Regions from separate parts of the Streptomyces sp. NPDC051907 genome, predicted to be linked through region 1. Evidence: riboswitches for the same ligand, from Rfam matches in the RefSeq annotation. Region 1 holds a riboswitch; each other region holds the start of a gene.

Evidence for each region. Region 1 has a riboswitch for cyclic di-AMP ahead of AB0M39_RS13940 (M23 family metallopeptidase). Riboswitches for the same ligand answer to the same signal wherever they lie in the genome.
Region 2: it holds a riboswitch for cyclic di-AMP, as region 1 does, so the genes downstream of both, AB0M39_RS20115 (M23 family metallopeptidase) here and AB0M39_RS13940 (M23 family metallopeptidase) in region 1, are expected to answer to the same signal.
Region 3: it holds a riboswitch for cyclic di-AMP, as region 1 does, so the genes downstream of both, AB0M39_RS22790 (transglycosylase family protein) here and AB0M39_RS13940 (M23 family metallopeptidase) in region 1, are expected to answer to the same signal.

Annotation. Positions count from the first base shown of each region.
Region 1 is NZ_JBFAYB010000019.1:86,013-90,418, forward strand. It holds gene AB0M39_RS13930 (pitrilysin family protein) at 1-147, shown strand, start outside; gene AB0M39_RS13935 (pitrilysin family protein) at 165-1,547, shown strand; cyclic di-AMP (ydaO/yuaA leader) riboswitch at 1,776-1,938, shown strand; gene AB0M39_RS13940 (M23 family metallopeptidase) at 1,951-2,721, shown strand; gene AB0M39_RS13945 (GntR family transcriptional regulator) at 2,998-3,684, shown strand; gene AB0M39_RS13950 (HPr family phosphocarrier protein) at 3,875-4,156, opposite strand; partial or broken gene AB0M39_RS13955 (GNAT family N-acetyltransferase) at 4,246-4,406, shown strand, end outside.
Region 2 is NZ_JBFAYB010000036.1:18,796-23,201, reverse strand. It holds gene AB0M39_RS20130 (hypothetical protein) at 1-572, opposite strand, end outside; tRNA gene AB0M39_RS20125 (tRNA-Met) at 673-746, shown strand; gene AB0M39_RS20120 (PP2C family protein-serine/threonine phosphatase) at 1,107-2,279, shown strand; cyclic di-AMP (ydaO/yuaA leader) riboswitch at 2,515-2,670, shown strand; gene AB0M39_RS20115 (M23 family metallopeptidase) at 2,682-3,743, shown strand; gene AB0M39_RS20110 (aldo/keto reductase) at 4,023-4,406, shown strand, end outside.
Region 3 is NZ_JBFAYB010000045.1:9,887-14,292, reverse strand. It holds gene eno (phosphopyruvate hydratase) at 1-789, opposite strand, end outside; gene AB0M39_RS22790 (transglycosylase family protein) at 1,456-2,115, opposite strand; cyclic di-AMP (ydaO/yuaA leader) riboswitch at 2,119-2,294, opposite strand; gene AB0M39_RS22785 (transglycosylase family protein) at 2,558-3,484, opposite strand; gene AB0M39_RS22780 (cytochrome P450) at 3,598-4,406, opposite strand, start outside.

The DNA.
Region 1 (4,406 bases):
GTGCTGGAGGTGACCGCCGAGGAGGTGCAGGCGGTCGCCAAGGCCCGGCTGCGCCCCGAGAACAGGGCGGTGCTGGTCTACGAGCCGGTCGCCGCCGAAGACGGCGCCGACAACGACAGCGACGACAACGAGGGAGCCGACCAGTGAGCGACGCTGCCGTCAGCATGGACTTCCACCCGCAGCCGCAGGCCGGCGAGGCCAGGCCGTGGGCCTTCCCGGCCCCCGAGCGCGGCACGCTCGACAACGGCCTGACCGTGCTGCGCTGCCACCGCCCCGGCCAGCAGGTCGTGGCCGTGGAGCTCTCCCTCGACGCTCCCCTGGACGCCGAGCCGGAGGGCCTCGACGGCGTCGCCACGATCATGGCGCGCGCCCTGTCCGAGGGCACCGACAAGCGCTCGGCGGAGGAGTTCGCCGCCGAGCTGGAGCGCTGCGGCGCCACCCTGGACGCGCACGCCGACCACCCCGGCGTCCGGGTCTCTCTGGAGGTCCCGGTCTCCCGGCTGCCCAAGGCGCTCGGCCTGCTGTCCGAGGCCCTGCGCGCGCCCGCGTTCGCGAGCAGCGAGGTCGAGCGCCTGGTCCGCAACCGCCTGGACGAGATCCCGCACGAGCAGGCCAACCCGGCCCGCCGCGCCGCCAAGGAGCTGTCCAAGCAGCTCTTCCCGGCCTCCTCGCGCATGTCGCGCCCCCGCCAGGGCACGGAGGAGACCGTCAAGCGCATCGACGCGGCGGCCGTGCGTGCCTTCTTCGAGGGGCATGTGCGGCCCGCCACGGGCACCGCGGTGATCGTGGGCGACCTGACGGGCGTCGACCTGGACGCCGTCCTCGCCGACACCCTGGGCGGCTGGACCGGCGACAAGGCCGATCTGCGCCCCATGCCGCCGATCACCGCGGACGACACCGGCCGCGTGGTGATCGTGGACCGGCCCGGCGCCGTGCAGACGCAGCTGCTGATCGGCCGCATCGGCGCGGACCGGCACGACCGCGTCTGGCCGGCGCAGGTCCTCGGCTCGTACTGCCTGGGCGGCACCCTCACCTCCCGGCTGGACCGCGTCCTGCGCGAGGAGAAGGGCTACACCTACGGCGTACGGGCCTTCGGCCAGGTGCTGCGCTCCGCATCCCCGACCGCCCCGGGCGGGGCCACGGGCGCCTCGATGCTCGCCATCAGCGGCTCCGTGGACACCCCCAACACCGGCCCGGCGCTGGACGACCTCTGGAAGGTGCTGCGCACGCTCGCGGCCGAGGGCCTCACCGACGCCGAGCGCGACGTCGCCGTGCAGAACCTGGTGGGCGTGGCCCCGCTGAAGTACGAGACGGCCGCGTCCGTCGCGGGCACGCTCGCCGACCAGGTCGAGCAGCACCTCCCGGACGACTATCAGGCGCAGTTGTACGTACGGCTCGCCGAGACGGGCACCGTGGAGGCGACGGCCGCGGCCGTCAGCGCCTTCCCGGTGGACCGCATGGTCACCGTGCTCGTCGGCGACGCCGCGCAGATCGCGGAGCCGGTCAAGGCGCTGGGCATCGGCGAAGTGACTGTTGTCACAGGCTGATTGACCTCCCGCCGTCCCCGGCGCGCGGCACGACAACTCCACAGCAGGAAACGGAACCCCGGCTTCAGTGCGATGCCCGGGGTTCCGTCGTATGTCCGTTTTGTTGGCTAGTTGCCTGTCTGCCCTGTGGCGTGCGCTACAAAAAGGGCCGTCTGTTTGGCGATTGAAAGAGCGCCCGCCTAGCGTCAGTGCGGCTGTTCGCCAGTAGCCCGCCGCACCCGCGGCATCGGACAGTCATCGCCGAGTCCCCGTCAGGCGCGAGCCTGGGGAGCCGGGGACCCACTCAGTCCCTGGGGTGAATCGGACGCCTTCGCAGCCGCGGAGGGGCCCGTAGGAGACCTTCCTGCTCCGAACCCGTCAGCTAACCCGGTAGGCGAGAAGGAAGGAAAGGATCAGCCTCTCCATGGCGTTCACCCGTGCCACCGGGAAGCACCGTGCCCCGAGCCGCCTGTCGCGCAAGAGCGCGAACATGGCAGGCGTAGCGGCCCTCGCCACCACCGGCGTCATCGGAACCCTCGCTTCCCCGGCGCTCGCCGCCGAGCCCGGCGCCCCCTCCATGGAGGACACCGGCACCCTGCAGACAGTCGCCGTCGACTCCCTCGCGGACGAGATCGCCGACCAGGCCGAGGTGCAGCGGCTGGAGGCCGACCGCGCCGCCGCCAAGGCGAAGGCCGAGGCCGAGGCGAAGCGCCAGGCCGAGGCCCGCGTCAAGGAGGCCCGCGAGGCCAAGGAGCGCGCCGACCGCGAGGCAGAGCGCAAGCGCCTGCTCTCCTTCACCGCCCCGGTCGCCGGCTCGTATGTCAGCACCGCCTACCAGGCCGGCGGCGCCGCCTGGTCCTCCGGCAGCCACACCGGCGTCGACTTCCACGCCGCCTCCGGCTCCTCGGTCGTGTCCGTCGGCATGGGCACCGTCGTGGAGGCGGGCTGGGGCGGCGCGTACGGCAACAACGTCGTGATCAAGATGCACGACGGCACGTACACGCAGTACGGCCACCTCTCCTCCATCGGCGTCTCGGTCGGCCAGGACGTCACCCCGGGCCAGCAGATCGGCCTCTCCGGCTCCACCGGCAACTCCTCGGGCCCCCACCTCCACTTCGAGGCCCGGAGCACGGCGGAGTACGGCTCCGACATCAACCCGGTCTCCTACCTGCGCTCCCACGGCGTCAAGGTCTGATCACCGGCCGCCGGGCGCCCGCACCAGGGCGCCGCGCGTCCGCCTGATCCCGCTCTCCTTCTCGAAGGCCCCGGTCCCCGCCGGGGCCTTCGGCGTTCCCCGGCCCCGCCCGCCTCCCGGCCCCCGAACCGCCCTCGCCGTCGCCCGCGGCGCTTCCTGGCCAAAAGGTGTCCATGGATTTCGGTGGGCCATCGGAAAATCGCGTCCGTTGCAATAGGGTTGCCGAACAGAAGTCAATCGGCTGCGTTTCGCGCGGATTAAAGCGGAGGTTCGGTCATGCGCATTCCTGCGCATTCGGTATGCACGGCGATCCGCGACGACATCGTCTCCGGTGTATTCGCGCGCGGCAGCCGGCTCACCGAGGAGCAGCTCGCCCGCCGCTACGGCGTCTCCCGGGTCCCGGTGCGCGAGGCCCTGCGCACCCTGGAGTCCGAGGGCTTCGTCACTACCCGCCGGCACGCCGGCGCCTGTGTCGCCGAGCCCACCGAGCAGGAGGCCGCGGACCTGCTGGACATCCGTCTGCTGCTGGAGCCGCTGGGCGCCGCCCGCGCCGCCCAGCGCCGCACCGACGCGCACCTCAAGGTGCTGCGCGGCCTGGTCAGGCTGGGCCAGGAGCGGGCGCGGCGCGGCCAGGGCGAGGATCTGCGCTCCCTGGGCGGCTGGTTCCACGAGACGCTCGCCCAGGCCTCCCAGAGCCCCGGGCTGACCGCCCTGCTCACCCAGCTGCGGCACAAGATCGCGTGGATGTACGCGGTCGAGCAGCCGGCCAGGCCCGTCGAGTCCTGGGCCGAGCACGGCGCGATCGTGGACGCGGTGGCGCGCGGCGACGGCGAGCGCGCCCGCGCGCTGACCGCCCTGCACGCCGAGCGGGCGGTGGCCGCTCACCGGCTGCGCGGACAGGAGCGCACAAGGACCGTGAGGACTTCGCAACATGCCGTAAACACCGCGAGCCTCCGGCATTAACAGTCGCGCCGTATACAAAGGGAAGGAATTATCGGGGGGCCTGTCCTGCTGCCCGAATTCCTATTCCGGTCTGTCGGTCTGTCCCTGGATCCGCTCGCGTGGATCCAGCCGGATATCTCCGTCCCGGAATAGAACGGAGCCGCGGTCTCCCGAATTCGGGATCCGCGGCTCTGTCGTGGGCGACTGCGGCTCAGACGGTCTCCGGGAGCTCCTCGAGGCCCTCGGCGACCAGCTTGGCCAGACGGTCCAGGGCGACGTCGGCGCCGTCCGCCTCGGAGGCGAGCACGATCTCCTCGCCGCCCTGCGCGCCCAGCCCGAGCACGGCGAGCATGGAGGCGGCGTTGACGGGGCTGCCGTCGGCCTTGGCGATCGTCACGGGGACGCCGGACGCCGTGGCGGCACGGACGAAGATGGAAGCGGGGCGGGCGTGAAGGCCCTCGGCCCAGCCGACATTGACGCGGCGCTCAGCCATGGTGTTGCCCTTCAAGTCTTAGCGGGTTGTCTAGACCAGTCTCTCATGTACTCCGGCGTGCTCCTGTCGACTCACCGTACGCTTCTCCCATGCAGCCTCCGCAGCAGCCGGATCAGGTTTCCGATCATGCCTATCCCGATCACTGGGAAGCCGACGTGGTGCTGCGCGACGGCGGCACCGCACGCATCAGACCGATCACCACCGAGGACGCCGGGCGGCTGGTCAGCTTCTACGAGCAGGTCTCGGACGA
Region 2 (4,406 bases), on a different contig from region 1:
CCGCCGGGCGGCTCGATGAGCAGCCGCTCCTCGCGGGCGAGCCCGCTGCGGTTCAGGAGGGAGTCCAGCCGGTCGCGTTCGCCGGCCTCCTGGAGCGTGTACGTGGTGAACGCCAGGGTCCCGGCGAGTGCGACCGCGGAGGTCAGCCGCACGGACCGGCTCGGGACGAAGAACGCGGCGACCACGGCGTACGGAAGCCCGCTCAGCGCGATCCTCATGTCCGCGCCGCCCAGGTCGAACTCGTCCGTGGTCCAGGCCGCGAACCCGCCGAGCGCCCCCAGCGTGCCGCCGACGAGGACGGTCGCCGCCCAGCCCATCAGGCCGCGGGCCGTCGCGCAGAGCGGCACCACGTCGCGTACGACCAGTCCCGTCGCGGCCAGTGCCGCGATGGAGAGAAGGCCGCCAACGAGCAGCACGGCCAGCGTGGCGCCCGGCCCGCCGACCCACACCGCGCCGACCGTCGCGAACCCGAGCGCGGGCGCGAGGGCCGCTCCGACGATCCAGACGAGCAGCAGATGCCCGGCCGTCCGAGCCGCCGTCGGCCTCTCCGAATTCACTGGTGTCTCAGCCATATGGCAGATGGTCGCGGCCGCCTTTGGAGGGGCGGAAGAGCGGTCGTACTCATAAATGGCTTTGATCATGCTCCGGATGGCGTAAGGTTGTGTTCACCGACGCGGGGTGGAGCAGCTCGGTAGCTCGCTGGGCTCATAACCCAGAGGTCGCAGGTTCAAATCCTGTCCCCGCTACTAGCAGCAGCGGCCCGGCACTCGATCAGAGTGCCGGGCCGCTGTCGTATGCCCAGAAGTCTCAGGCACCAGGGCGCCAGGGCGCCAGGAGCCAGGCGCCAGCAGCCCGAGGCCAGGTGCCAGGAGTCCGAGGCCAGGCGCCCGCCCGTCCCCCGCCCGGCGCGGAGCACGGGAAGCATGCGCCGTTTCGCGGGTCGCACGCCCGCGCACCTCGCCGTACGCCCGTCGCCGCCTCGATACGCCCCCGCGTCGTATCCCCCACTTGGCCGACGGCGAGTCGCCGCACGGCGCGGCTCCGGCCAGCCTGGGGAGGGCGCGGTACCGTCCGCAGCCGTGGGCGGACTGGGCAGGAGATCATCGGTGGGGCACCGAAAGCAGGCCGGCGGCGGCTACATCGCTCAACTGTTCGTCCGGGCGCTGCCCGCGCTGATGATCGTCGGCGGGGTGGTCTTCGACGTCCTCACCCCGCCCAGATTCACCGCCGTGCCCTTCTTCGCGGCGGCCCCACTCATCGCCGCGCCCTTCTTCTCCCTGCTCACCACCCTGCTGACCGGCATCGCGGCGACCGCGGCCGTCGTCGGGCTGCACTTCTACAACCAGACCGTGTCCCAGGTCACGGCGTACACCGAGGTGTCCACCGTCGTCACCGTCTCCGGGCTGGCGCTGCTCATCAACCGGGTCGTACGGCTCAGCGGCGAGCGGCTCGCCTCCGCGCGCGTCATCGCGGAGACCGCGCAGCGCGCCGTGCTGCCCACGCCCTCCGACCGGATCGGCGGGCTCCATGTAGCCGCGCGGTACGAGGCGGCGCAGGCGGACGCGTTCATCGGCGGCGACCTGTTCGCCGTGCAGGACACCGCGTACGGCGTACGGCTGATCGTCGGGGACGTACGCGGCAAGGGGCTGGACGCCGTCGAGGCCGTCGCCGTCGTCATCGGGGCGTTCCGGGAGGCGGCCGAGCAGGAGAGCTCGCTGGAGGGCGTCGCCGAGCGTCTGGAGCGGGCGCTGGCGCGCGAGGGGATCCGGCGGCCCGGGCTGGACGCCGTCGAGGGCTTCACCACCGCCGTGCTCGCCGAGATCCCACGGGAGGACGGCGCGGTGCGGGTGGTCAACCGCGGCCACCCCGAGCCGCTGATGCTCTACGTCGACGGGGATCTGGACCTGCTGGAGCCGACCGACGCCGCGCTGCCGCTGGGGATGGGCGACCTGGGGCTCTGGCCGGACCGGGCCGAGGAGTATCCGTACCCCCCGGGGGCCACCCTCCTGCTCTACACCGACGGGCTCTCCGAGGCGCGGGATGCGGCCGGTGTCTTCTACGACCCGGGCGGGCGGCTCGGCGGCCGGATCTTCCCCGGGCCCGAGGAGCTGCTGGACGCGCTCGTGGACGATGTGCGCCGGCACACGGGCGGCGGGACGACCGACGACATGGCGCTCCTCGCGGTCACGAGGCCCGTCGAGGGGCAGCCGGAGCGGCGCAGGACCGTGCCGGTCGTCAGCGCGGCGGACGACGGGCGCGAGGACGCCCACGGTCCGTAACCGAAGGGTGCCCCTCCGCATAACATTTGATGCACTGTCAGGTGCGTGGGGTTGACGTAGATGTTCCTCTAGGTGCCGGTGTGGCGGTCAACTCGCCCGATTCCAGACCTGTATGTCCCGTTAAGGGTTGGTCAATCTCCTTAACGATCAACAAGAACAGCTTGGAATCAGACCCCGGTGTCTATTAACGTTCGATAACGCAGCGCGGTCGTCCCAGCCGTCGACATGACGGCACCGTGCGCACGCGCCGAATCCCGCAAGGGAACCGGGGAACCACCAATTGGGGTGAATCGGACGTCTTTTGCCGTGCAGTTCGCGGCCGAAGCGACCGTAGGAGACCTTCCTGCTCCGAACCCGTCAGCTAACCCGGTAGGCGAGAAGGAAGGAAAGGAGTGCGCCTCCGTGGCGTCCAACAGGCCTGCCCCCGAAGCTCCCCGGGCGACTGAAGTCCCTTTTGAATCGCCCTACTTCGGTGACGAGACATCGGCAGAGCCGACGTTCGGCGAGTGGAACCCCACGGCGGACACCGTCCGTCCGGTGCGCGGAAAGCACCGGGTCGTCAAGCAGCGCGGCGGCATCGCCCGCAGCTCCACGGTCCTCGGCGTCGGCGTGATCGCAGCGGTCGGCGCGGGCGGCATCGCCACCGCGCAGGACAAGCCGCCGGTCTCGATATCGCTTCCCGACCTTCCGGACGCCGAGTCCCTCCCGGGCGTCGGCTCCCTCATCTCCGACGACTCCAACGGCGAGTCCGACGACCAGAACACCACCGCGGCCGCCGCCATGGGGCTCGCCGCCGACCAGAGCGCGGGCAGCACGGCCGTCGCAGACCAGGGCGGCGCCGGCGAGGCTCTGCGCGCCCGCATCCTCCAGCAGGCCGAGCAGCAGCAGGCCGAGGCGGACGCCGACGCGAAGGCCGCCGCCGAGAAGCTCGCCGCCGAGAAGGCAGCGGCCGCCGCCGAGAAGCAGCAGAGCGAGGCCGAGGCCAAGGCCGCCGAGGAGAAGCGCAAGGCGGAGGAGGCCGCGAAGGCCAAGGCGGAGGCGGAGCGGCTGGCCAAGCTCGCCGCGAGCTACTCCCTGCCCACCTCCTCGTACACGATCACCTCGACCTACGGCGAGTCCGGCTCCATGTGGTCCTCGGGCCAGCACACCGGCCTGGACTTCGCCGCGCCGACCGGCACCCCGGCCAAGGCGGTCCACAGCGGCACGGTCAAGTCGGCCGCCTGGTCCGGCTCGTACGGCTACCGCGTCGTCCTCGAGCTGGAGGACGGCACGGAGATCTGGTACGCCCACCTGTCCTCGATGACCGTGGGAGCGGGCCAGAAGGTGGGCACGGGCGAGACCATCGGCCGTGTCGGCGCGACCGGCAATGTGACCGGCCCGCACCTGCACCTCGAGGTCCACACGGCGGGCGGCTCGGGCATCGACCCGGCGGCCTGGCTGCGCGACAAGGGCCTGACGGTCTGAGCACCGCTCACTGAACCCCCGGCGGGTCTGGCGCACACCCCCCGACGCCAGGACTGCCGGGTCTTCGCGTTGACACGGGGATTGCCGGGTCCTCGCGTTGACGCCGGCAGCGCCGGATGCTCGCGCGGACACAGGGACTGCCGGGTGCTCGCGCGGCTGAGCAGGGGTGCCGAGGAGCGGCGCCGAGCAGCGGAGGCCGTCGCCGCCGGTGCCGAACAGTGGCTTGTTCTCGTTCCCGCGCTCGGAATACCCTGTCCCCGCTGGGGTGTTGATCTCCCCATGACTTCACTCAGGCCTCTCGGCGCCTCAGAGCTCTCCGTCTTCCCCCTCGCCCTCGGCGGCAACGTCTTCGGCTGGACCGCCGACGCGACGCAGACCTTCGCCGTGCTCGACGCGTACACCGCCGGCGGCGGCAACTTCGTCGACACCGCGGACCTCTACTCCGCCTGGGCCCCGGGGAACAAGGGCGGCGAGTCCGAGACCCTCATAGGCGACTGGCTCGCGGCGCGCGGCAACCGCTCCGACGTGGTCGTCGCCACCAAGGTCGGCGCGCACCCCCAGTACAAGGGCCTGTCCGCCGCCACCGTCAAGGGAGCGGTCGAGGAGTCCCTGGCCCGGCTGCGCACGGACTACATCGACCTGTACTACACGCACTTCGACGAC
Region 3 (4,406 bases), on a different contig from region 1:
GGCCGAGCGGGACTTGCCCTCGAACTCGTACTTGCCGTCCTTGTAGAACTCGGACGCGGCGACGTCGAGCGCGAGCGCGATGTCCTTGCCCGGGGCGTAGCCGGCCTGCTTGATCGCCTCGAGGATGAGGTCGAGCGCCTCGCGGTTGGAGCCGAGGTTCGGGGCGAAGCCGCCCTCGTCGCCGAGACCGGTGGACAGGCCCTTGGTCTTCAGGACGGACTTGAGGGTGTGGTAGACCTCCGCGCCCCAGCGCAGGGCCTCGGAGAAGGACTCCGCGCCGATCGGCGCGATCATGAACTCCTGGATGTCCACATTGGAGTCGGCGTGCGAGCCGCCGTTCAGGATGTTCATCATCGGAACGGGCAGCAGGTGCGCGTTCGGGCCGCCGAGGTAGCGGAAAAGCGGCAGGTCGGACGCCTCGGAGGCGGCGTGCGCGACGGCGAGGGAGACGCCGAGGATGGCGTTGGCGCCGAGGGAGGACTTGTCCGGGGTGGCGTCCAGGTCGAACATCGCCTGGTCGATCAGGCGCTGCTCGGTGGCGTCGTAGCCGACGAGCTCCGGGCCGATCTGCTCGATGACGGCGAGGACGGCCTTCTCGACGCCCTTGCCGAGGTAGCGGTTCTGGTCACCGTCGCGGAGCTCAAGAGCCTCGAACGCACCGGTGGAGGCGCCGGACGGGACAGCAGCACGGCCGGTGCTGCCGTCGTCGAGGCCAACCTCGACCTCGACCGTGGGGTTGCCTCGGGAGTCCAGGATTTCCCGGGCTACGACGACGTCGATGGACGGCACGAGCATCTCCTTCTGGGATGTGACGCTATACGCAAGGTCTCTTTGGCCTTGCGACAAGAGCCTAACCGGCTGCGGACCCTCGGCCAGCCGATGCCCGCCCGCTGGGACGAAAAACGGCGTGAAGGGCGGGGATATGGGACAAAGCAGCCGACATCTACTTATGAGTAACGCGAATCGCTCCGCGTATACCGGCCCTACCTCAGCCCGGCCGCGCACACTCAGCCTCGCCGGGTACATCCAGCCCCGTGGGCGCTTGAGCCGCAAACCAAGCCCCGTGGGGGTCCCCCCGGACGAAGTCTGGGGGAGTTTGAGGCGCGGGGTCCGGGGCAGCGCCCCGCGGGCAGCCCGCACAGGGCATGTCACCGTTGCCTCGGGGGGCTGCGCCCCCGTACGGCCTTCGGCCGTGTCCTCAATCGCCGGACGGGCTGGGTTTCCCGGGCACATCCAGCCCCGCCGGCGTTTGAGGCGACCGACATTCAGCCCCGCCGGCGATTGAGGCGCGGGGTCCGGGGCAGCGCCCCAAATCAGCCTCGCCGGCGATTGAGGCGCGGGGGTCCGGGGGCGGAGCCCCCGGGGACGGGGGGCGCGTCCGCGCAGAGCAGTGCCCCGCGAGCACCGGTGGGCCGCCGGGTCCACCGGGTCTCGCGGGGCACGCCCCACACCAGATCAGCTCAGGTGAAGCAGCTGACCCGGGTAGATCACATTCGCGTCGTCCACGACGTCCTTGTTCAGGTCGAACAGCTTCTTCCAGCCGCCCTCGACCTTCTTCTCCTCGGCGATCGAGCCCAGCGTGTCACCGGCCTTGACCTTGTACTCGCCGTCGCCCTTCTTCACGGCCTTCGCCTTCGCCGGCGCCGCGGGGCGCTCGGAGCGGGTCGTGGGCGCCTCGGCGCGCTTCGGAGCGGCGGGCTTGGCCGGAGCCGGGGCGGCCTTCTCCGCGGCGCCGGTGTACGCGGCGTCGGACAGGCCCACGCCGCAGTGCGGCCACGCGCCCTTGCCCTGGCCCGCGAGGACCTTCTCGGCGACCTGGATCTGCTGCGACTTCGACGCCTGGTCGGCGGTCGCGGCGTACGCGGTGCCGCCGTACGCGGCCCAGGTGGAGGCGGAGAACTGCAGGCCGCCGTAGAAGCCGTTGCCGGTGTTGATGGACCAGTCGCCGCCGGACTCGCACTGGGCGACGGTGTCCCACTCGGAGGCGGTCGCGGCGGAGGCGGAGGTGGCGCCGAGCAGCGGGGCGGCGACGGCCGCACCCGTGATGCCGGCGAGCGTGGCGATGCGGGTGGCCTTCGAGGGACGACGGTGCTTGGACTTGCTGGAGAACAGCATGGGACATCTCCTCACCGACGCCTACGAGGTGAGCTGTCGGGTTCGGGCCAGATGAGTTGCCCGGCCGCGCGACCTAGCGCGCGGCTTCACCCCAAGCCGTTCCACGGCCGTTCGTCAGCAACGGCCGGGGGGCGGCGCTTACCTGGGTCCCCCGCTCCTGCCTTCGGCGCATGACGCGACGACTGGTCCCCCCGACCGACGGCAGGATTCGGCGTGACGGTCAGCGGTGCCCGCGATGGCGAGCGGTCAGACCGTAGACACACCGCTCCCCGATGTTCAAAGACGAACATCGGGGAGAAATCGCCCTTTCCGCCCTTTGGGGCGATTACATTTCCGCAGGTCGGGGGCGAAGTGTGCACATTCGGTAGGCGAGCCACGCCAGTTAGGACAAAGAGACCCTTGTCTCACTTACACAGAACGGACATAAGCCCGCGAACTGCCGCTACTTCGGGTCGGAGGAGTGGTCCAGATCGAGGCTCTGGCCAGGAAGGATCAGGTCCGGGTCCTCGCCGACGGCCTTCCGGTTCGCCTCGTAGAGCGCGGTCCAGCCGCCGGGCACCTCCTGCTCGTCGGCGATGGTCCACAGGCTGTCGCCGGTGCGGACCGTGTACTCGCCGGGCGAAGTGTCCGCATTCGCAGGCTCACGTGTTGAACCGTCACCCCGTGAGGCATGTCGGCCGCTTTCACGCTCATTGTCCGTATTGCCCGACTCGGTCCCCTCGGGCGCCGGCTCGCCGCGGTGCTTCCCGGCGCCGGAGCCCGACTCGGGGGTCGCGCCCTTGGAGGGCTCGGCGCTCTCCTCGCTGCGGGCGGGCGCGCTCGGCTGGGCGGACTGCTCCGGCTTCGAGGGGGCCGCCGGCTCGTCGGAGGACGACTCCTTCTCCGGCTTGTCGGAGGTGGTCTCGGCCGCCTCGCCGGTCGGCTCGCCGGAGGGCTGGTCGATCGGGGCGCTCGGCCGCGGCGTCGGCTGGGCGGTGACGCCGTCGGCCGATCCCGCGATCTTCAGTCCGGCGATGGACGAGCAGCCGGGCCAGGCGTCCGGCCCCTGCGCGGCCAGGACCATCTCGGCCACGGCTATCTGCTCGGTGCGGCTCGCGAGGTCGGCGCGCGGCGCGTACGCCGTGCCGCCGTAGGTCTCCCACGTCTCCTGGGAGAGCTGGAGCCCGCCGTAGTACCCGTTGCCGAGGTCGGCGCTCCACATGCCGCTGCTCTCGCACTCGGCGACGCGGTCCCATGTGGTGCCGTCGGCGGCCGAGGCCGAGGTCGCGCCGAGCAGCGGGATCGCGATGGCCGATCCCGTCACCCCTGCCGCGACGACGAGGGCCGGAGCCTGACGGGGTCGGCGGTGCCGTCCGTTCCCGGAGCGCATGCGGTTGCCTTTCGCGTGACAGCTTGGATCGACGGTGAACGTAGCGGCATTCGAACGCGAGTCACAAGTCGATGCAGCGGAGATCACGTGAAAGTCACGAACATGATGGACCGTCAGTTCTGCTGGGGTGTGAACTCAACCGGCAGAGTGCGCAATCCACGCATAATGAGACCCCCACGCCACCGCAAATCGTCCGGATCGCCCGCAAGCCGCAAGTCCGGCGCCCTCCTGAGCAGCGTCGCGATGGCGGTCTGCCCTTCCAGCCGGGCGAGCGGGGCGCCGAGGCAGTAGTGGATGCCGTGGCCGTATCCGAGGTGCTTGTTGTCGCTTCTCGACAGATCGAGGGCGTCGGGCTCGGCGAACCGCTCGGGGTCCCGGTCGGCGGCGGCGAGCACCACCAGGACGGGGTCTCCGGCCTCGATCCGCTGCCCGCCGAGGCTCAGCTTCTCGGTGGCGAACCGCCAGGTGGCGATCTCCACCGGCCCGTCGTAGCGCAGGAGTTCCTCCACGCCGGAGGCGAGCAGACCCGTCTCCCCCGCCGCGAGGGACGCCTGGAGCCGGTCCCGCTCCCCGGGGTTGCGCAGCAGCGCGTACACCCCGTTCCCGATCAGGTTCACGGTCGTCTCGAAGCCGGCGAACAACAGGATGAAGGCCATAGCCGCGGCCTCGTTCTCCGTCAGATGCTCGCCGTGGTCCGAGGCGCGGATCAGGCCCGAGATCAGGTCGTCCGAGCCCTCTTGTCCCAGGGTCTCCCGTTTGCGGTGGATCAGCTCGGCGAGGTAGCCGCGCATCATCTTCACCGAGCGGGCGACCCCGCCGCGGGGGCCGCCCTGGCTCGCCTTGGTGTGGCGCAGCATCATGCCCGCCCAGTCGCGGAAGTCGTCCTGGTCCTCCGCCGGGACGCCGAGCAGGTCGCAGATCG